Regions from separate parts of the Finegoldia dalianensis genome, predicted to be linked through region 1. Evidence: predicted binding sites of a transcription regulator. Region 1 holds the regulator's gene; the other holds the start of a gene.
The links. Region 1 encodes HrcA, which represses chaperone genes, less so after heat shock. Its sites were predicted from a motif close to ATTAGCACTCNATANTATNGAGTGCTAAT; they were not measured.
Positions count from the first base shown of each region.

Region 1 (11,051 bases):
TTCACCAGTTAATACTCCACCTTGTAATGCTGCACCAATAGCAACACATTCATCTGGGTTAATATCTTTTTGTGGATTTTTTCCTATTAATTTTTTAACAGCTTCTTGAACAGCTGGAATTCTTGTAGAACCACCAACTAATAAAACTTTTTCAATATCGTTGTGACTTAATCCAGCATCTTCTAGTGCTTGTCTTACTGGTTTTAAAGATTCTTCAACCAAGTCTGATGTTAATTCATCAAATTTTGATCTTGTAATATCCATATTTAAATGAACTGGAGTTCCATTTACTGCAGAAATAAATGGTAAGTTAACATTAGTAGAAACTCTTGTAGATAGTTCTTTCTTAGCGTTTTCTGCTGCATCTTTAAGTCTTTGTTTAGAAGTAGCATCTTTTCTCAAATCCACACTATTTTGTTTCATGAATTCATCTGCAAGATAGTTTAATAATTTTTCATCAAAATCATCTCCACCTAGTCTGTTGTTACCACGTGTAGCTAATACTTCGAATACGCCATCTCCAACTTCAAGGATTGAAACGTCGAATGTACCACCACCTAAGTCATAAACCATAACTTTGTGTTGATCAGTTTCTTTATCAATACCATAAGCCAATGCAGCCGCTGTTGGTTCGTTGATTATTCTTTTTACGTTTAAACCAGCAATCTTACCAGCGTTTTTAGTTGCTTGTCTTTGAGAGTCTGTAAAGTAAGCTGGAACAGTAATTACTGCTTCTGTAACTTCTTCTCCTAAATAACTTTCAGTGTCAGCTTTTAATTTTTGCAAAATCATTGCTGAAATTTCTTCTGGAGAATAATCTTTACCATCAATGTTTACTTTGTATTCAGTACCCATTTCTCTTTTAATTGATGTGATTGTTCTGTCTGGATTTGTAATTGCTTGTCTTTTTGCTGTTTCACCAACTAATCTTTCACCATCTTTAGTAAATGCTACAATTGATGGAGTAGTTCTATTACCTTCAGAGTTAGGAACTATAACAGATTCTCCACCTTCCATAACTGCTACTGCTGAATTTGTTGTACCTAAATCAATACCTATTACTTTACTCATTATAAAATCCTCCTTTTAGATTTTTATCTATATTTAAAATTCTTATTTACTAACTTTGACCATTGCAGGTCTGATGCATTTATTATTTAAAATGTATCCTTTTTGGAATACTTCTAATATCATATCTGAACCATTATCACTATCTTCAGTAATAACTGCATGATGATAGTTTGGATCAAATTTGTCTGAACAATCTACTTCTTGCAAGCCAAAATCTTTTAGTGATAATAGAAGGTTGTCTCTAATTAATTCAACACCACTAGAGAACTCATCTTTTTCTTCTTTACTATCAATAGCTCTATCTAAATCATCTATTATAGGTAGAATTTTCAAAATCAAAGACTCGTTGGCTAATTCAATAGACTGTTGTCTTTCTCTATTTGTTCTATTCTTATAATTGATAAAATCCGCTTGTAATCTTTTTAAAGAGTCTTTTAAATCCTCTATTTCAGTATTTACAATTTCATCTTTATCATTATCAACTTCTTCTTTTATTGACTCATTTTCGTTTTTATTTAAATCTTCTTTTTCCAAGTTTTGATCTTCGTTTTTTAACTCTTCAGAAGATTGACTTTGTTTTAAATTTTCTTCATTATCTTTCATAATAATCCCCCCTAATAATTAATCCATTAATTCTTCTAGATAATTTAAACATAGCTTCTATTGAAAGTTCATAATTCATTCTCATAGGAGCAACAATAGCTATAACACCTATGTTATTTTTGTTGAAGAAATAAGAACTCTTGATGATTGTGTTTTCAACAAGTGATTGTTCGTTATTTTCATCTCCCACTTTAATGTCCAAGAAATTATCTGAAGAATTAAGAATATTCACTATTTTATCTTTGTCTTCAAGGTATTCTATTATGCTTTTGACTTTGTCTAAGTCGCTGTATTCACTATACTTGAAAATATTTGATAAACCTTCAACGGATACATACATTGAAGATAACTTATCTCTTTCATTTTCAATAATATCGGTAATTGCACCTTTAAAAAGATCATTATATTTATATTTTGAAGAAAATTCGTCTAAATTATCATAAACTTCATTTAGATTTTTTCCTAAAAAAAGTTTCTTCAATAGAAAATTAATCTTAATTAATTCATTTGGTTCTATGACTTGTTCTGATGAAATCACAGTATGATTTAAATCACCAGAATCATATAACGTTAATAAAACATAATTATATTCGCTAATTGGAAGTAACTCTATGTGAGATAAATGCATCCTATCTGATTTTTTTAACATAGAAATAACTGGATACTGAGTTATCTCAGAAATGAATTGAGAAGAAGATTTAATTAATTTCTCAGGTTCAACAATTCTTTCATAGGGTTTTCTTATAGACATTAACGAAGAGCTAGAATCATCAGTTTTATAAAGTTTGTCTAGAATATAATCCACATACAATCTGAAAGCTTTTTGCGACGGAATTCTTCCTGATGAAATATGAGATTGAACTAAATATCCCAAATCACCTAAGTCGCTCATTTCATTTCTGATAGTTGCTGGACTGAAACCTATATTATAATTCTTTGATAAAACTCGAGACCCTATTGGCTGAGCAGTCTTTATATAATTGTCTATAGTAGCGAGTAAGATATTAAATTTTCTTTGTGTTAAATTTTCATTCAAGACCTCACCTCTTTTTGTTAGCAACCTATTACCTTGAGTGATAATAAAATTATACACTACGATTTATACTGTGTCAAGTGTTATACTAAAATATCTACGAAAAAACTATTTGACACGAAAAAGCCTTGATTTGTAAAGCTTATATGGTTGTTGTTTAAAGTTAACAATCCTTTATTAATCCAGTTATCGATTAATTTTTTGTTATTCGTATATAAATTTATGCCAAATTTTTGAAAGTATTCTTTTAAATCTAATCCATCTTTTAATCTCATATTGGTTATTATGAATTCAAACTCTCTTTTTTCTAAATCAATTTTCTCAGAAAAACTAATAGGCTTTTCATTTTGTAATATTTTGTTTTTGTAATCGGGGTAGAAAAACTCATTTGTATATCTCAGTTGATTTAAATATCCAGATGAAGATAAACCAAATCCATAATACTGCTCGTCTTTCCAATAAATCTTGTTGTGAATGGATTCAAAATTATCTTTTGCAAAATTAGAAATTTCGTAGTGTTTATAATTTTCTAAACCATTACAAATCTTCATATACATTTCGTATTCTATATCATCATTTCTATTTATGTCTTTATAGTTTTTGTAAAATTTTGTTCCAGGTTCTAATATCATGTTATACCAAGAAACATGGTTTGGATTAAGTTTCCTAATATAATAAAGATCATTATCTAGAGACTCTAAGGTTTGATTTGGAAATCCAAATATTAAATCAATTGAAATATTATCAATGTAACCTTTAATTATTTCAAATGACTTAAAAACATCCGATACTGTATGCTGTCTTCCTAAAAATTTGTTGTACTGATCATTAAATGATTGAACTCCCAATGATATTCTATCTATACCAACTTTTTTATAGTTTTCTATTTTTTCTTTTGTGACGAACTCCGGATTACATTCAATAGTAAATTCCTTTAATTGTAAGTTAAAACAGCTATCTATTACGTTATACGTTTTTTCAATATATTTAGAATCCACAAGATTCGGTGTTCCTCCTCCTATATAAATGGTATCTATTCTGTCATTAGGATTTTTGTACATATTTATTTCTTTTTGTAATAAATCAAAGTATTCATCAACTCTTTGGTATTGTTTCGTCATTGTTGAAAAATCACAATAATTACACTTATAAGCACAAAAAGGTATGTGAATATAGATTCCTTTCATAACTCCTCCTATAAAAATAAGCCAAACTTTCGCTTGGCTTAACAAATTTAATTTCCTTCATCATATTTTAAGACTGATAAGAAAGCTTCTTGAGGAACATCTACGCTACCTACAGATCTCATTCGCTTTTTACCTTCTTTTTGTTTTTCTAATAGTTTACGCTTTCTAGTTATATCTCCACCGTAACACTTAGCAAGTACATCTTTTCTGTATGCTTTTATAGTTTCTCTTGCGATAATTTTATTTCCTATTGCAGCTTGTACAGGAATTACAAATTGATGTCTTGGTATTTCATCTTTAAGTTTCGTTACTATTTTTCTTGCTCTTTCATAAGCTAAATCTTCGTGAACAATTAATGTTAACGCGTCAACTTTTTCTGAATTAATCATTATTTCTAGTTTAATTAAATCAGATTTTTCATAACCAATTAATTCATAATCCAAAGATGCGTAACCTCTTGTTTTTGATTTTAAAGCATCATAAAAATCATAAATTACTTCATTTAATGGTAATTTGTATTTTATTGTTACTCTTTTTTCATCAAGGTAAGTCATATCTATGAAAGTTCCTCTTTTTCCTTGACAAAGTTCCATAATTACTCCGACATAATCTGTAGGAGTCATGATTTCTGCATGAACAACAGGCTCTTCAACATAATCAATTTCAGTTTCCTTTGGGAAATTTGTAGGATTTTGTATTTCTACTTCAGTTCCATCTTTTTTATGAACTTTATATATTACACTTGGAGCAGTAGCAATGATATCTAAGTCAAACTCTCTATCTAATCTTTCTTGAATAATTTCCATGTGTAACAACCCTAAAAATCCACATCTCAATCCAAAACCTAGTGCGATTGATGTTTCATTTTCAAATGTTAAAGCTGCGTCATTAACTTGAAGTTTTTCTAGTGCATCTCTTACAGAATTGAAATCTTCACCTTCAGCAGGATAAATACCACAATAAACCATTGGTGTAACTTGCTTATATCCCTCCAGAGGTTTATTTACAGGATTGTTTTTATCTGTTATAGTGTCACCTACTCTAGCATCTTTTACATTTTTGATACTGCAGACAACATATCCTACATCTCCAGCGCTAATTTCATCTGTGCTTATCATTCCGGAAGATGTGTAACCACATTCAGTAACTTCAAATGATTTGTTAGTAGACATCATTAAAATTTCAGATCCTGGCTTTATACAACCATCAAAAACTCTGACATAAACGACAACGCCTTTATAAAAATCGTAATATGAGTCAAATATTAATGCCTTTAGAGGCTTATTTTCGTCTCCAATTGGTGCAGGAACGTTGTTTACTATGTCTTCTAAAACATCTACTATATTTATTCCTTCTTTCGCCGATACTGCAGGAACATTTTCAGCATCTAATCCAATAATATCTTCTATTTCTTTTTTGGCAAAATCAATGTCGGCACTTGGCAAATCAATTTTATTTATTACAGGTAAAATTTCTAAATTTTGGTCGATGGCCAAGTATACATTTCCTAATGTTTGCGCTTCTACACCTTGTGTTGCATCGACAATTAATACTGCACCTTCACACGCTTTTAATGATCTACTTACTTCATAAGTAAAATCAACATGACCAGGTGTATCTATTAAATTTAGGTTATATACATTACCATCTTTAGCCTTATAAGATAACTTAATGGCTTTTAATTTGATAGTTATACCTCTTTCGCGTTCTAAATCCATAGAATCCAAAACCTGTTCACTCATTTCTCTATGAGTAAGCATACCTGTCTCTTCAATCAATCTATCAGCTAAAGTTGATTTGCCATGATCTATATGCGCTATTATTGAAAAATTTCTTATGTATTTTTTATCGTGTTTCATTTAAATCTCCTAAATCGAACCAATCTTATCAACAGGATATAATCTAAAGAAAACAACACCGATTATTGAATCTTTATTAATGGGTCCGATATACCTGCTGTCATTATAATCATCTAGTTCTCTATTATCATTTATAACAAAATATTCATCTTTACTTAAAACCCATTTATTGTTGTTTAATTTTTTGGACTGTTGTAGTAGAATATAAGGTTCATATATTCTTTTTCCATTAACAAAAATATCATCATTTATAATTTCCACTGAATCCTTAGGCATTGCAATAACTCTTGCAATATTAGATTCTGAATTCTTCTGATCATGATACTGAACTATATCAGTTTTTTTAATATATCCAGTAATTTTGTTTAATTTGTTAATGAGAACAAAATCTCCAGAAGTTAAAGTGGGACTCATATTTGATGATTTTACTATTTGTGTTTCTAAAATAAAAGTTTTTATTACGAAACATACTACTAAAGCTATAAATATTGCAAATAGCAAATTTGAAAACTTACTATTTAAAAATTTCTTCATACTATCACCATTCTTTACCAACCTATTATAACATAATTTACAATTAATGTTCTAGATTACTTGAAATAATTAATTCTATAGTGTATAATAATAACACTGTTCAAAAATAAAGGAGGGATATTATGGCAAATATTAAATCAGCAATTAAAAGAATTGATGTAACTAAACTTGAAACAGCTAGAAATAAATCTAAAAAATCAGCTATCAAAACTTTCATAAAGAAATTTGAAGCAGCTGTTGAAAAAAACGATAAAGAAGACGCTACTAAATTATTTAATTTAGCAACTAAAAAGATTGACCAAGCTGCAAGTAAGAACACAATTTCTAAAAACAGTGCAGCTAAAAAAATTAGCAGAATGGCTAAAGAATTAAACAAATTAGCATAGAAATAATGTAAAGGATCCATTACATTATTTAAAGGTTGAAGTAAATTCAACCTTTATTTTTTTGCTAAAATTTCGCAAATACTATTTTCTATATAGTACTTAGAATTTAACGTATTTGTTTTTAATGTAGTTTCTATTTCATACATTTTATGAATCGCAAATCTTAACTGGTCATATCTCCAATTTTTCACAAAATTTTGAACTTTATTTAATTCGTATGATGATATTTTTACTCTCTTTGTGATTTCAGTTTGCGAAACTTTCAAACGTAGAAGTTCTTTTATATATAATAAATTTCTAAATAATCTAATAACCATATGAAGTGTTTTAAAAGTGTCTGATGTGTCATTTATAAGTAAATTTAAGTAATATATCGTCTTAGATAAATCTTTTAATGCTATTGAATCTGTTAAATCAAAAATATTTTTATCATATTGATTTATTAGAGAATTCAAATCATGTTCTGTTATTTCATCTTTCTCTAAGTTTATAAACTTATCTAATTCATTATTAACATCAATTAAAGTCTTTTCAGAATTTTTTATAAGATAAAGAGAATATTCAATAAAAATATTAACGATATTATTATTAATCTTCTTCCCTTTTAGGTAGTTTATTATATAAGCTTTTAATTGATTTCTGTTTAACTTATTGAATTCAATATCTGATCCATAGTTTATTATTTCTTTTAAAAATTTAGACTTAAATACATTTCCGTATGATGTCATTATAATCAAAGTATACTCTGGAATATCTTTAATATAAGGTAATATATTATCAATACTTTCCTTGTTTTTTGAAATTCCTGTTTTAGTTAAATCTACATCATCGATTAAAATGAGTCTTTTATCACTAAACATAGGAATAGTTTCAGAAGAACTATATATTTTTTCGAAATCTGATAATTCGTATTCATCAAAACTTTGAGCATTGTAGTGCTCTTTTATTAATGACAGGTATTTTTCTATATAAAATTTTTCTTCTCCGTGTATTAAAATTAGATTAGACAACAAATTATTATCTAATTTTTGTTTCGCCAATGAAAAATCCATCTTTTGCTCCTCTATTCTTAAAGTAATATAATACGAAAATTGTTGTAATAATTGAATTTTGTTCTTTCACTAAAAAATTAAAAATCGAATATTTATCTCTATTAGATCTTATAGTATTAAATATCTTGCTTGATACAATCTCAATGTTTCCATCTTTATCAGTTCTTTTTATTGGAATATTTAGTTTATTTAAATTATCTAACGTTTGATGATGTGGGTGTCCATAATCATTTCTTAGACCTACAGAAATAATAGATAATTTGGGATTAACCTTTTTTAAGAAATTTAAATCTGAACTGTTTTTACTTCCGTGATGGGAAATTTTCAACACATCAGATGTTATATCTTCATTTAAAATATTTCTTTCATATTCTGCAGAAATGTCTCCTGTGATTAGTAATGAAATATCATTAACATATACTTTATAAACTATAGATTTATCGTTCTCTTCATCACTTATGGATTTATCAATGACTTTGATATAAACATTTCCAATTTTTAGTAATTGATTATTTTGTAGATTTACGTAATGGTTATTTTGATTATACTTGCTTTTTAATATTTTTTCTCCATTAGTTCTAGATAAAACTATTGGATTATAAGATTTGTTAATATTAATTAAATTTTTACTATGATCTTCATCAAAATGAGTCAAGAATACATAATCAAGATTATTTAAACCTATTTTGTGAAGATATTCTACAAGGTAAGTTCCAGATTTATCTTCTGATTTGTATGAACCTCCTGTATCTATCATAAAACTTTTAAAATATTGTCTTACAAGTAAGCAATCACCTTGACCAATATCTACAAAGTTTATATGCGTAATAGGATTAAAAATATTTAAAATTACCGGCATAATTACGCTTATCAAGAACATATTTTTTAAAGTTTGTTTATTAAAATCGTTTAAAGTTTTAATGTAGTGTCTGTTATAAATTGCAAATATTATTATATAATAAACAAAAATCATCAATAGAGAAAAGCTCATAAAACTATGAATTTGTATATTAAATGAATTAATTGTAATGAAGATATAATTTATAATCTTTAAACAAAATTTTATAATTTGAACAAATACATAATTAAAGCTATTAGGTATCAAAAGTACAATAGCCGACAATTGTATGATAAGTGTAAAAATAGGTAAAATAATGGTATTTCCAATGATAAAACCAAATGTAAATTCATTAAAAAACCTCAGTTGTATTGGTAATAATATTATATAAACTAAAGTGGAAAGCATCAAATAATTACGTAGTTTGCTATTTTGTTTTTTGAATTTTGGATATAAATATAAAATAGTAAATGTTGCTAAAAATGAAAAAATAAATCCGACATCAAATAGATTATATGGATTCATAAACAAAATTACAATAGCTGCAATAATTAAATTATTTAAATTATACCAGTCTATCTGCATTTGATTAGATAATTCCACTATAACTAACATAATAAACGCTCTTAATATTGATGAAGGTAGTCCTACTGCATATCCATATATTGCAATTAAAAACAAAGATAACCAAGAAATAATTTTTCTGTTAATCTTAAAAATACCAAATAATTTATTAAAAATCGTGTATAGAATAATAATATGTAGCCCACTTATTGCGAATATATGACTTATTCCTAATGTCTTAACATTATTAGTGTAATCTTCACTCAAAAAATTAAACCCTGTAAATACTGACTTTAAAACAGATGATTCAATATTATTAAAATTTGAATCTAATTTAAAAACTATGTGGTTTAAAATTTTACTTCTAATTCTTAATAAATGGGAATTAGATTTTCCTATTATTTCGGGATTAGACCTACAGTATATATCACCATATATATTACTTTTTAGTAAATAAAATTTATAGTTGAACATATATGGATTACCATTCGTATATGCTTTATTAACTTTTGATCTAATATTGACAATATCACCAATATTTAAATCTTTTTTTGTTGTTAATAAAAATTTTATATTATATTCATTAGTTACCTTTACAATATACTTTTTATTAGATCTGTTTTTATTGATTACTACAGCGTTAATATCTACAAATTCATTATCTTTAATATTTTTGTAATTATCATTAATAATATTTAAATGAACTACAGTTAGAAATAACACTAATAGTGATACAATAAGTTTATTTTTATCTTTAAACAGAAATATTCCTGTAATCACTACATCAACTGCTAGAAATATTGGATTGAAATATATGTATAAAATTGTTGTTAAAATTATCTGTATTAAAATTACCGTAGTGATTAACATTTTTCACCTAATTAATAGGAATCACAGCTAATAATCGCTGTGATTCCTTGTATTTTTAATTATTTGCTTAAATTATAAAAAGTCTTTATTCCATCGTATACTGCAGTAGATTCTAGCATATCTTCAATTCTTAATAATTGATTATATTTACAGATTCTGTCAGTTCTTGATGTTGAGCCAGTTTTAATTTGTCCAGCATTAGTAGCGACAGCAACATCGGCTATAGTAGTATCTTCTGTTTCTCCCGATCTATGAGATATTACGGCAGTGTATCCGTGTCTTTTAGCTAGTTCGATGGCATCAAGAGTTTCAGTTAAAGTTCCTATTTGATTTAATTTGATAAGAATAGAGTTACATACACCCATTTCTATACCTTTTTGTAATCTCTTAACATTTGTTACAAATAAATCATCGCCAACTAATTGGATTTTAGATCCCAATTCTTTAGTTAGTTTCTTCCAACCATCCCAATCGTCTTCAGCTAATCCGTCTTCAATAGAAATAATAGGATATTTTTCAACTAAGTTTTTGTAATATTCAATCATTTCATCACTTGTTCTTACTGCATTATCTCCAGCCATGTTGTATTTACCATCTTCATAAAACTCACTAGCTGCAGCATCTATAGCAATCATTACATCTTTTCCTGGTTCATATCCAGCTTTTTTAATAGCTTCAACTATAGTTTGTAAAGCTTCTTCGTTAGATTCAAGATTTGGTGCAAAACCACCTTCATCTCCGACTGCTGTATTTAATTTTCTAGACTTTAATACATTCTTTAAATTATGAAATACCTCAGTACCGATTCTTAAAGATTCTTTGAAGTTTTCTCCACCTACAGGCATAATCATAAATTCTTGAATGTCTACATTATTATCAGCGTGTTGTCCGCCATTTAGAATGTTCATCATTGGTACAGGTAAAGTCTTACCGTTTACGCCTCCAATATATTCAAATAATCTTTGTCCATTTTCATCTGCAGCAGCTTTTGCAACAGCTAAAGAAACACCTAAAATAGCATTTGCACCAAGTCTAGATTTATTTTCAGTGCCAT
Region 1 covers NZ_JBDLBQ010000001.1:228,714-239,764, forward strand. The annotation lists gene dnaK (molecular chaperone DnaK) at 1-1,071, opposite strand, end outside; gene ABDJ34_RS01290 (nucleotide exchange factor GrpE) at 1,114-1,674, opposite strand; gene hrcA (heat-inducible transcriptional repressor HrcA) at 1,664-2,710, opposite strand; gene hemW (radical SAM family heme chaperone HemW) at 2,791-3,894, opposite strand; gene lepA (translation elongation factor 4) at 3,942-5,753, opposite strand; gene lepB (signal peptidase I) at 5,763-6,287, opposite strand; gene rpsT (30S ribosomal protein S20) at 6,410-6,673, shown strand; gene holA (DNA polymerase III subunit delta) at 6,727-7,725, opposite strand; gene ABDJ34_RS01325 (DNA internalization-related competence protein ComEC/Rec2) at 7,691-9,997, opposite strand; gene eno (phosphopyruvate hydratase) at 10,057-11,051, opposite strand, start outside.

Region 2 (11,051 bases), 110 kb from region 1:
CGTTTAAAGTAACTTCACCGACGATTTTTGATTGGTCTTTTACTTGACCTGGTTCAATCGCCTTGTATAACGCTAAGTTAGTAGGACTCTTCACAATTCCTGCTAAAGTAGCACATTCTGATAAAGTTAGTTCATCGATATTTTTTTTGAAGTAAATTTCAGAAGCGGCTTGAACTCCGTAGGCATTTTGTCCCAAGAAAACAGTGTTCATATAAGTTTCCAAAAGTTTTTCTCTGCCTAGATAGTTTGTCAATTCCATTGCTAAATAAACTTCTTTGAATTTTCTGTCAAATGATCTTTCATTAGTTAAGTACAAATTACGAGCCAATTGTTGTGCTAGAGTACTTGCTCCACGTTTCATAGAACCAGATTTTAAATTATCAAAAATAGCTGATGTGATACCGATAGGATCCACACCATTGTGTTTGTAAAATCTTTCATCTTCCACAGATGTGAAAGCATCCATCATGTATTTTGGTATCTTATCTAATTTAACAACCTCTCTATATTCAGTGGTTTTGATTTTCTCGATTAAATTTCCATCCTGATCCAAAATTTCTGATGTTTGATTCATCATATTATTTATTTCTTCGGGATTAACCTTTGGAGCTAATTGCATAGCTCGAACTCCAGCTACTCCGATTAATCCACCTACAAATGCAAATATACAAATCAAACATAATATTAAAATTTTTATGGATTTCAATATTATATTTTTATCTTTATTCATAAATTCCTCCATAAAATATATATACACTATTATACCACAAAGTGTAGATTCAACATATATTCCTAGAAATACGAAGTACATTTTACTTAAAGACAGATTATTATATAATATAAATAAAGGAGCAACAATGAAAGAAAAAACAATTCTAGTTTATTTTGAATTTAAAAACAAAAAAATAAACGATGAAGATATAAAAGAAATGCAAAGTTTGATTGAATCTTCTGGCGGTGAAGTTTGCGCAATTTCAGAAGTTAGAAAAAACTTTATTGATTCAAAATATTACATAGGAAAAGGGAAATGTCTGGAGATTAAAGATGCTTCAGAAAAATTGGACGTAACAACTTTGATATTTAACGTAGAACTATCTGGTTCAAATATAAAAAACTTGGAAGATATAACTGGACTTAAAATAGTAGACAAAACAAATTTAATTTTAGATATATTTGCAAGTAGAGCGAAAACAAAGCAAAGTGTGCTACAAGTTGAACTTGCAGAATACAAATACAGACTTCCAAGATTAATTGGATTCAGAGATCACTTATCCAGAACTGGTGGTGGAATTGGAACTAGGGGTCCTGGGGAAACAAAACTTGAAGTAGATAGAAGAACTATCCAAAACAAAATTAACAATATAAAACGAGAATTAAAAAGTATCGATAAAAGCCAAGAAAACATGAGAAAACAAAGACTAAAATCTGATATAAAAATGGTGAGTATGGTTGGATACACAAATGCTGGTAAGTCTACTTTGTCCAACAAATTGGTGAATTTCTACAAAGATAAGTACACGGAAGAGTTTGAAACAGAGGATTTACTATTTAAAACACTGGACACTACTTTGAGAAAATGTACATTACCAAATAAAAAACAATGCCTTGTAATAGATACCGTTGGATTTATTAAAGATATTCCAACAGATTTAATCGAAGCATTTAAGTCAACGTTATTGGATTTGAAACATTCTGACTTGATTTTATTTATATTAGATTCTTCAAGTTCTGATTTGGATAATCAAATCACTACAACGATGGATATATTAAAAGAATTACAAGTATTGGATAAACCAATGATTACGGTATTCAATAAATCTGATAAAAATCCTAACATCATTTTTCCGTATAATTTAGAAAATAAAGTTAAGATATCAGCTTTTAACGATGAAGACATCGAAATGTTATTGTACAAAATTCAAGAAGAATTATATGGCAATTACAAATGTGTTAAAATGAGATTTGACTACGATCATCAGGACGTTTTGAATACAGTTTTACAAAATTTTAAATGTGAAGATGTAACATATAATAATCAAGATGTACGTCTTAAGGTTGAGATTTCTGAATCAGAGATAGAAAAATACGAGGAATTTATATATGAAAAATTATAGAAGTATTCACAAAAGCGTACCTTTTTCTTTTGTAATCAACAAATCAGAATTCATCGGAAATTGTAAGTTCGTGGAAACGGAAGAAGAGGCTTTAGAATTTGTGGATAGTATAAAAACAAAATACCATGATGCAACTCATAATTGCTCTGCATATATCATTGGAGAGGACAAATTAATTCAGAGATTTGATGACGACGGTGAGCCTTCCCAAACAGCAGGGATTCCAATTCTTGAAGTAATAAAAAAAGAAGATTTGACTAATGTTTGTGTAGTTGTTACAAGATACTACGGCGGAATTAAACTTGGAGCTGGTGGTCTTATAAGAGCATACACAAAAGCTTCTAGTGAGTGTTTGAATGAGTCGGTTATTGTAGATAAGAAAATATTTAGAAATTTTCAGATAGAATTTGATTACACCAATGTTGGAAGTATTGAAAATTTTTTGATGAATAATGATATTTACGTAGCTGACAAGCAATATTCAGAAAAAGTGGTTTTTGATATTTTATTAGATGAAGATAAATACGAAGAAATAGAAAATAAGTTAATTGATTTAACAAGCGATAACATAAAGTTTACAATGATTGAATTTACTTACCAATCATCTTTAAATGGTAAGTTAATATTTTAAAATGATGTAAATTGTGATAAAATTTGAGGGTGGATTAAAATGAATTACGCAAAATTATGTGAAGATATAACAAAATGGATAAAAGAAGAAGTCGAATCAGCTAATTTAAAAGGAGCGGTTTTTGGAATTAGCGGTGGAATCGACAGCGCTGTATTAGCGTGTTTGTGCAAAAAAGCTTTTGGAGATAACGCCCTAGGTTTGATTATGCCGATAAAAAGCAATCCAAAAGATGAAGAAGATGCGAGAATATTAGCAGAAGCGATTGATTTGAATTGTAAAAAAGTCGATTTGAATGATGGTTTTGATGCATTGATACAAACTTTTGAAAAAACTTCTGTAGAAATGGCAGTATCAAATATTAAGCCAAGACTTAGAATGTTGACGTTGTACTATTATGCTCAAAATAATGGTTATATGGTATTATCCGGATCAAATCGTTCCGAATTTATGACTGGATATTTTACAAAATACGGCGACAGTGGAGCTGATCTTATGCCACTTTTGAATTTATACAAAACAGAAATTTTTGAGATGGCAAAAGTTTTAGGCGTTCCAGATGTAATTATTAATAAAAAACCTAGCGCTGGTTTGTGGGAAGGTCAAACAGATGAAGATGAGTTTGGGTTTACTTACGAAGAGCTAGATAATTATTTGATGAATAATTCTGAAACTAAGTCAAAAAATTTGATTGATAAAAAAATTAAACAAAGCGAACATAAAAGAAAATTTGCGAAATCATTTGAGTTCGATAGAAATAAATATTAAGGATGTGATTTTATGTCAGGACATAATAAATGGAGCAAAATAAAAAACAAAAAGGGTAGTGAAGATGCTAGAAGAGGTAAAGTATTCACAAAAATGGCAAGAGCGATAACTGTTGCTGTTAGAGAAGGTGGAGCTGATCCTGAATACAATCCTAGCTTAAAATCTGTTATAGAAAAAGCTCGTGCTGAAAATATGCCTAACGATAACATAGACAGAGCAATCAAAAAAGCGAGTGGCGATGGAGATTCTGCAAACTACGAAAACATAGTATACGAAGGATATGGTCCAGAAGGAGTTGCAGTTATAGTTGAATGTTTGACAGACAATAGAAATAGAACTGCTTCAGATGTTAGACATTATTTTGATAAATTCGGCGGAAATCTTGGACAAAATGGTTCTGTATCATTCATGTTCCAAAGAAAAGGTCTGTTATTAATTGACGCAGAATCTTTGGATGAAGAAGAAGTAATGATGGACAGTTTAGATGCTGGAGCAGAAGATTTTGAAGCTGATGATGGAATTTTTGTAATCAACACAGCAATGGAAGATTTTGCACAAGTAAGAGATACTTTGTTAGATAAGGGATATAAATTCGTAAAATCTGATTTGGTTTATGAACCATCAAATTACGTTAAAATTAACGACGAATCAAATGTAGATAAAATGGAAAAATTAATAGATAATCTTGAAGATAGTGATGACGTGCAACAAGTAAGTCATAACTGGGATAACGAATAAAAATGGACAGAGTAGCTTTTTCGATTTTTGGAATAGATATAATGTGGTATGGAATATTAATTACTTTAGGAGTAATTTTGGGCTATGTTGTAGCTGTAAAGTTAGCCAAATTAGAGAAAATTTCAGAAAATACCATATTGGACATTTTAGTGTGGGCACTTCCTCTTGCAATTGTAGGAGCGAGGGCATATTATGTGATATTCGAATGGGATTATTATTCCAAAAATTTAGGAGAAATCATCGATATTCGCGGTGGTGGATTAGCGATTTATGGAGGAATAATTGCCGCAGTTATTACTTGTTACGTTATTTGTAAAAAGAAAAATCTTAAATTTTTGAAGTTGCTAGATATTTTTATGCCTGCGATTGCATTGGGACAAGCAATTGGTAGATGGGGTAATTTTATTAACAAAGAAGCCTATGGTACTCCAACTAATCTTCCTTGGGCAATTACAATAGATGGTGTAAAAGTTCATCCTACATTCTTATATGAATCACTAGGAGATTTTATAATATTTTTATTATTGGTGTATATATTTAAAAACAAGAAAAAATTCGATGGACAAGTAACAAGTTTGTACATGATTTTATACGGAATATTGAGGTTTTTTGTAGAAGGACTCAGAACTGATAGCTTGTACATTGGAGCATTAAGAGTGAGTCAATTAGTGAGTATTGCAATTGTAATTGCAGGAATAATTTTACAAATTAAATACAAAAAGCAAATTATTAAGTCAGATGAAAAGTAACTCATCTGGCTTTTTACAAATATAAAAGAGGTGATATATTTGTGTTCTAGATTTGAACTGAATATAAGTAAACTTGATTTATTGAAAAGATACAATAAAAAACAAATCACAAAATTTAATCCGAAAACAGAAGTATTTCCTGGTCAACAAATTTTAACTTTATGTGACGAATTTGATCATATGAGGTGGGGAATAGATGTTGATTTTATGAAAAATCTATAATAAATTCTAGGATTGAAAAGATTTATACTTCAAAGTTTTTCAAGGAAGATTTCGAATGCAGAAGATGCTTGATTCCAGCAACTGCTTTTTTTGAGTGGAATAAGAATAATAAAGATAAGTATAGATTAACTGTTGCGAATCAACAAATATTTTCTATCGCAGGTATTTTCAGAGAATACAAAAGTCAAGAAACAAGTATAAGACATGTGAGTATGCTTACCACAGAAGCAAAAGGATTAATAGCTGAAATTCATACTAGAATGCCAATTATATTGCCGCAATCTTTTGAACAAACATATTTTCACGGAGAAAATTCCAAAGAAATTCACGAGTTTTTGTTGGATAATTTTATTAACTTAGATATGGAAAATTTATCGGACAGTCAATTAACTTTTTTGTAAATTTATGATATAATTTATATGAATATTGAAAAGCGAAGAAAGATAAATAATATAACAATTACAGAGAGTTAATGTGTGGTGAAAATTAACAAGTTATAACGGCAGTCTGGAGCTAATAATTCTAAGAGTGATGTTTTATCATAATTAGGGTGGAACCGCGGAAATTACATTTCGTCCCTGAAGTTTTACTTCGGGGATTTTTTATTATTCAAAAAAATGGAGGGTTTTATGAAAAACGAAGAAAAAACTATGGAGAAAATAGTAAGCTTATGTAAATCAAGGGGAATAATATTTCCTGGTAGTGAAATCTATGGAGGATTATCAAATACTTGGGACTACGGTTCATTAGGTGTTGAAATCAAAAATAATATAAAAAGAGCTTGGTGGAAAAAATTTATCCAACAAAGCCCTTACAATGTTGGTTTGGATGCAGCTATCCTTATGAATCCTCAAACTTGGGTAGTATCTGGTCATGTTGGTGGATTCTCAGACCCATTAATCGACTGTAAAGAATGTAAATCTAGATTTAGAGCTGATAAATTAATCGAAGACTATTTCATGGATGAAAAAAATGAAGAAATAACTGGATTAGACGGAAAATCAGAAGAAGAATTATTGGATATTATTGAAAAAGAAAACATCAAATGTCCTGAATGCGGTAAGCATAATTTTACTGATATCAGAAAATTCAACTTGATGTTCAAAACTTTCCAAGGTGTTACTGAAGATAATAAATCTGAAATTTATTTGAGACCTGAAACAGCACAAGGTATTTTTGTGAACTTTAAGAATGTTCAAAGAACTTCAAGAAAGAAAATTCCTTTTGGAATTGGTCAAATAGGTAAATCATTCAGAAACGAAATAACTCCAGGTAACTTTATTTTCAGAACAAGAGAATTTGAACAAATGGAACTAGAATTCTTCTGTGAACCAGGAACTGATTTGGAATGGTTCGAATATTGGAGAAACTTCTGTAAAGAATTCTTATTGAATTTGGGAATTAGAGAAGAAAACTTGAGACTTAGAGACCATGAACAAGAAGAATTATCATTCTATTCAAAAGCGACAACAGACTTTGAATATCTATTCCCATTTGGATGGGGAGAATTGTGGGGTATTGCCGATAGAACTGATTACGATTTGTCAAAACACAGTGAAGGTTCTGGAGAAAAACTAGAATATATGGATCCAACAACAAACGAAAAATATATTCCATATTGCATAGAACCATCTGTAGGTGTAGACAGAATGTTTTTAACTTTCTTATGTGATGCTTATGAAGAAGAACAATTAGAAGACAACTCTACAAGAACTGTTTTAAAAATTCATCCTGCATTAGCGGCATATAAAGTTGCAGTTCTTCCTTTAACTAAAAAATTAAATGATAAGGCAATGGAAGTTTATAATGAATTAGCTAAGAATTTCATGACTCATTTTGATGATGCTGGTTCAATTGGTAAGAGATACAGAAGAGAAGACGAAGCAGGAACTCCATATTGTGTAACTATTGATTTTGATACTTTAGAAGATAATACTGTTACTATCAGAGATAGAGATACTATGGAACAAAAAAGAATGACAGTTGAAGAAATTATAGAATTTGTTAATAAAGAAATGGAGTTTTAATTATATGACAGAAACATTAAATCCGTTGGAAAACGCAAGATATCAAATTAAAAGAGCTTGCGAAATTTTAAAATTAGACGATAGCATTTATGAATTATTGAAAGATCCTTACAGAGTAATTGAGATAAATATTCCGGTGAAAATGGATGATGGATCAATGAAAGTATTTAAAGGATACAGATCACAACATAATAATGCAATGGGTCCTACAAAAGGTGGTTTGAGATTTAGAGAAGATGTTAACTTGGATGAAGTTAAAGCTTTGTCTATATGGATGACTTTTAAATGTCAAGTAACTAATCTACCTTATGGTGGAGGAAAAGGTGGAATAATTGTAGATCCATCTAAACTTTCTGAAGGGGAATTGGAAAGATTATCCAGGGGATTCGTTGATGGAATGTACAAATATTTAGGAGAAGATTTTGATATTCCAGCCCCAGATGTTAATACAAATGGGAAAATTATGAGTTGGATGGCTGATGAGTATAACAAATTAACTGGTACTAATCAAATGGGAACTTTCACTGGTAAACCAATTGAATTTGGAGGATCTTTGGGAAGAACAGAAGCTACAGGATTTTCAGTAGCTTTAAGCGCTAAAAAAGCTGTTCTAAATTTAAATAAAAAATTAGAAGAAACAAGTGTTGCTTTACAAGGATTAGGTAATGTTGGGATTTATACATTAAAATACGTTCTTGAACATGGCATGAAAGTCAAATACATTATGGAGTATAACAAGCAAAGGGGAGTATTTGCAATTTATAAAAAAGACGGATTTAATTTTGATGAATGTTTCAAAATTTCTAAGACTAAAGAAAAAGACTTTGCTAGTATTGAAGGATGCGAAGTAATTTCAAATGAGGATTTTTTCTCAGCAGATGTAGATGTTATTATACCTGCAGCTTTAGAAAATGCAATTACAACTGAAAATGTTAATTCAATTAAAGCGAAAATCATTGTAGAAGGTGCAAATGGACCTATAACAAAGGATGCAGATGAAATCTTAAATGAAAAAAATGTAGTTATTGTTCCAGATATTTTAGCAAACTCTGGTGGGGTCACTGTATCTTATTTTGAATGGGTACAAAATAAAGCGGGATATTATTGGTCTGAGGAAGAAGTCAGAGACAAAGAATATCAATTGATTAATAAATCATTTGATGAAATTTGGAAATTATCTGAAAAGCTTAATATAACATTGAGACAAGCTGCTTATGTACATTCAATCAAAAAGATTAGCGAGACAATGAAAATACGCGGATGGTATTAATGCAAACACAAATAGAATTTAATGATGAACTAAAACTTACTAAAATTAAACAATCATCTTTTAACCCTACCCACATTTTTGAATGTGGGCAGGCGTTTAGATGGTACAAAGAAGACGATATGTCCTATACAACTGTTGATGGTGATATGTACTGTAATGTAAGTTTGGTTGGAGATTACGTTTATATCAAAAACTGTACAGAAGATGATTACTATAAAAAATGGGAAAATTATTTTGATTTGAAAACAGATTATTCAGAAATCAAAGAAAAATTATCTTTCAATGAAACTTTAAAAAACGCATTAGAATATGGTGATGGAATCAGAATATTAAATCAAGATAAATTTTCTACAATAATTTCATTCATAATCTCAGCAAACAATCAAATACCTAGAATTATGAAATCCGTAAATATAATTTGTGAAAATTACGGAAAATTTTTGGGAGAATTTAACGGTAGAAATTTATATTCTTTTCCTAAGCCTGAAGATTTAGCAAAAGTACCAGTGGAAGAAATGAGAGAAGTGTGCCGCGTTGGATTCAGAGATAAAAGAATTGTAGATGTGTCAAAAATGGTTGCGAATAATGAGTTTGATATTTTGGAAGTAGATAACTTATCAAATGAAGAATTAAGAAAAGAATTAATTAAACTTCCTGGAGTAGGACCAAAAGTTGCTGATTGTATAATGCTTTTTTCATACAACAGACATAATACATTTCCAGTTGATGTGTGGATTAAACGAGTTATGGAATATTTGTTTATTAAAGAAGCAACAAATAAAAATTTAATTGCAAAATACGCTGACGATTTATTCGGAGATTATGCTGGATATGCACAGCAATATTTATTCTACTATGGAAGAGAAAACACAATCGGAAAATAACTTTGAGAATTTCTTCATAAAAAATAGAATTAAAATGAGAAATATCAAAATAAATTGAGCTATTTGCTTTCAAATGCTAATAAATACGTTTGATTAAAACAAAAACGTGGTTTATTATATAAGAGGATTAACACTCAACAGGTTAGAGTGCTAACAAAAGATTCTGAAGGAGGATATCATGAATTTAAAACCTATTGGTGATAGATTAGTATTAAAAAAACAAGAAAAAGAAGAAGAAAAAACATTCTCTGGAATAGTTCTCCCATCTTCAGCCAAAGAAGCTCCTGTTTATGCAGAAGTTTTAGCTATTGGATCTGAAGTAGAAGAAGATGAAAAAATGAAAGGCAATATTAAAGTTGGAGATAAAGTTATATACTCAAAATACGCTGGAACAGAAATAAAACTAGAAGACACAGAATATATATTAGTTAAATATGAAGATATTCTAGCAGTTGTAGAATAGGAGGATAAATTTTATGGCAAAACAAATCAAATTTTCAGACGATGCTCGTAAAAGCATGGTAGAAGGTATTAATAAATTATCAGATACAGTTAAAGTAACATTGGGACCTAAAGGTCGTAACGTAGTTTTGGATAAAGAATACGGCGCACCATTGATTACAAATGACGGTGTTTCAATTGCAAGAGAAATTGAACTTGAAGATGAATACGAAAACATGGGTGCACAATTAGTAAAAGAAGTAGCTACTAAAACTAATGATGTAGCAGGTGATGGTACCACTACTGCAACACTTTTAGCACAAGCAATTATTAGAGAAGGTTTGAAGAACTTAGCGGCTGGTGCTAATCCAATTGTTTTACAAAAAGGTATCAGAAAAGCTGTTGAAAAATCTGTGGAAGCTATTAAAGCAAGAAGTCACAGTGTTACTACAAAAGAAGAAATTGCAAATGTTGGTAGCGTATCAGCAGCTGATGAAACTATTGGTAAACTAATTGCAGAAGCTATGGAAAAAGTTGGAAATAATGGTGTAATTACTGTTGAAGAATCAAAATCTATGGGAACTACATTAAATGTTGTAGAAGGTATGGAATTCGATAGAGGATACGTATCTCCTTACATGGTTTCTGATTCAGATAAAATGGTAGCAGCAATGGAAGATCCATTCATTTTAGTTACTGACAGAAAAATTACAAATATTCAAGATATATTACCATTGTTAGAACAAGTTGTTCAACAAGGTAAGCCATTATTTATAATTGCAGAAGATGTTGAAGGTGAAGCATTAGCAACTTTAGTTTTAAATAAAATCAGAGGAACATTCAACTGTGTAGCAGTGAAGGCACCAGGCTTTGGGGATAGAAGAAAAGAAATGCTTGAAGATATCTGTATTTTAACTGGAGCTCAATTGATCACAGAAGATTTGGGAATCGAATTGAAAGATGCATCGTTTGATATGCTAGGAAGAGCAAGAAAAGTTAATGTATCAAAAGACAAGACGACTATTGTTGACGGAAATGGTGAACAATCTAAGATAGAAGAAAGAATTAACCAAATTCAAAACAGAATTCCTGAAACTGATTCTGAATATGATAGAGAAAAACTTCAAGAAAGATTAGCGAAATTATCTGGTGGAGTTGCTGTGATTGAAGTTGGAGCAGCTACAGAAACAGAATTAAAAGAAAGAAAATT
Region 2 covers NZ_JBDLBQ010000001.1:340,827-351,877, reverse strand. The annotation lists gene ABDJ34_RS01880 (penicillin-binding protein 1A) at 1-730, opposite strand, end outside; gene hflX (GTPase HflX) at 858-2,114, shown strand; gene ABDJ34_RS01870 (YigZ family protein) at 2,101-2,745, shown strand; gene ABDJ34_RS01865 (NAD+ synthase) at 2,785-3,510, shown strand; gene ABDJ34_RS01860 (YebC/PmpR family DNA-binding transcriptional regulator) at 3,523-4,248, shown strand; gene lgt (prolipoprotein diacylglyceryl transferase) at 4,251-4,997, shown strand; gene ABDJ34_RS01850 (hypothetical protein) at 5,037-5,219, shown strand; gene ABDJ34_RS01845 (SOS response-associated peptidase) at 5,216-5,620, shown strand; gene ABDJ34_RS01840 (glycine--tRNA ligase) at 5,849-7,246, shown strand; gene ABDJ34_RS01835 (Glu/Leu/Phe/Val family dehydrogenase) at 7,251-8,516, shown strand; gene ABDJ34_RS01830 (DNA-3-methyladenine glycosylase family protein) at 8,516-9,400, shown strand; gene ABDJ34_RS01825 (co-chaperone GroES) at 9,579-9,863, shown strand; gene groL (chaperonin GroEL) at 9,877-11,051, shown strand, end outside.
Region 2: the regulator HrcA is predicted to act here: its motif matches at 9,527-9,555, upstream of ABDJ34_RS01825 (co-chaperone GroES).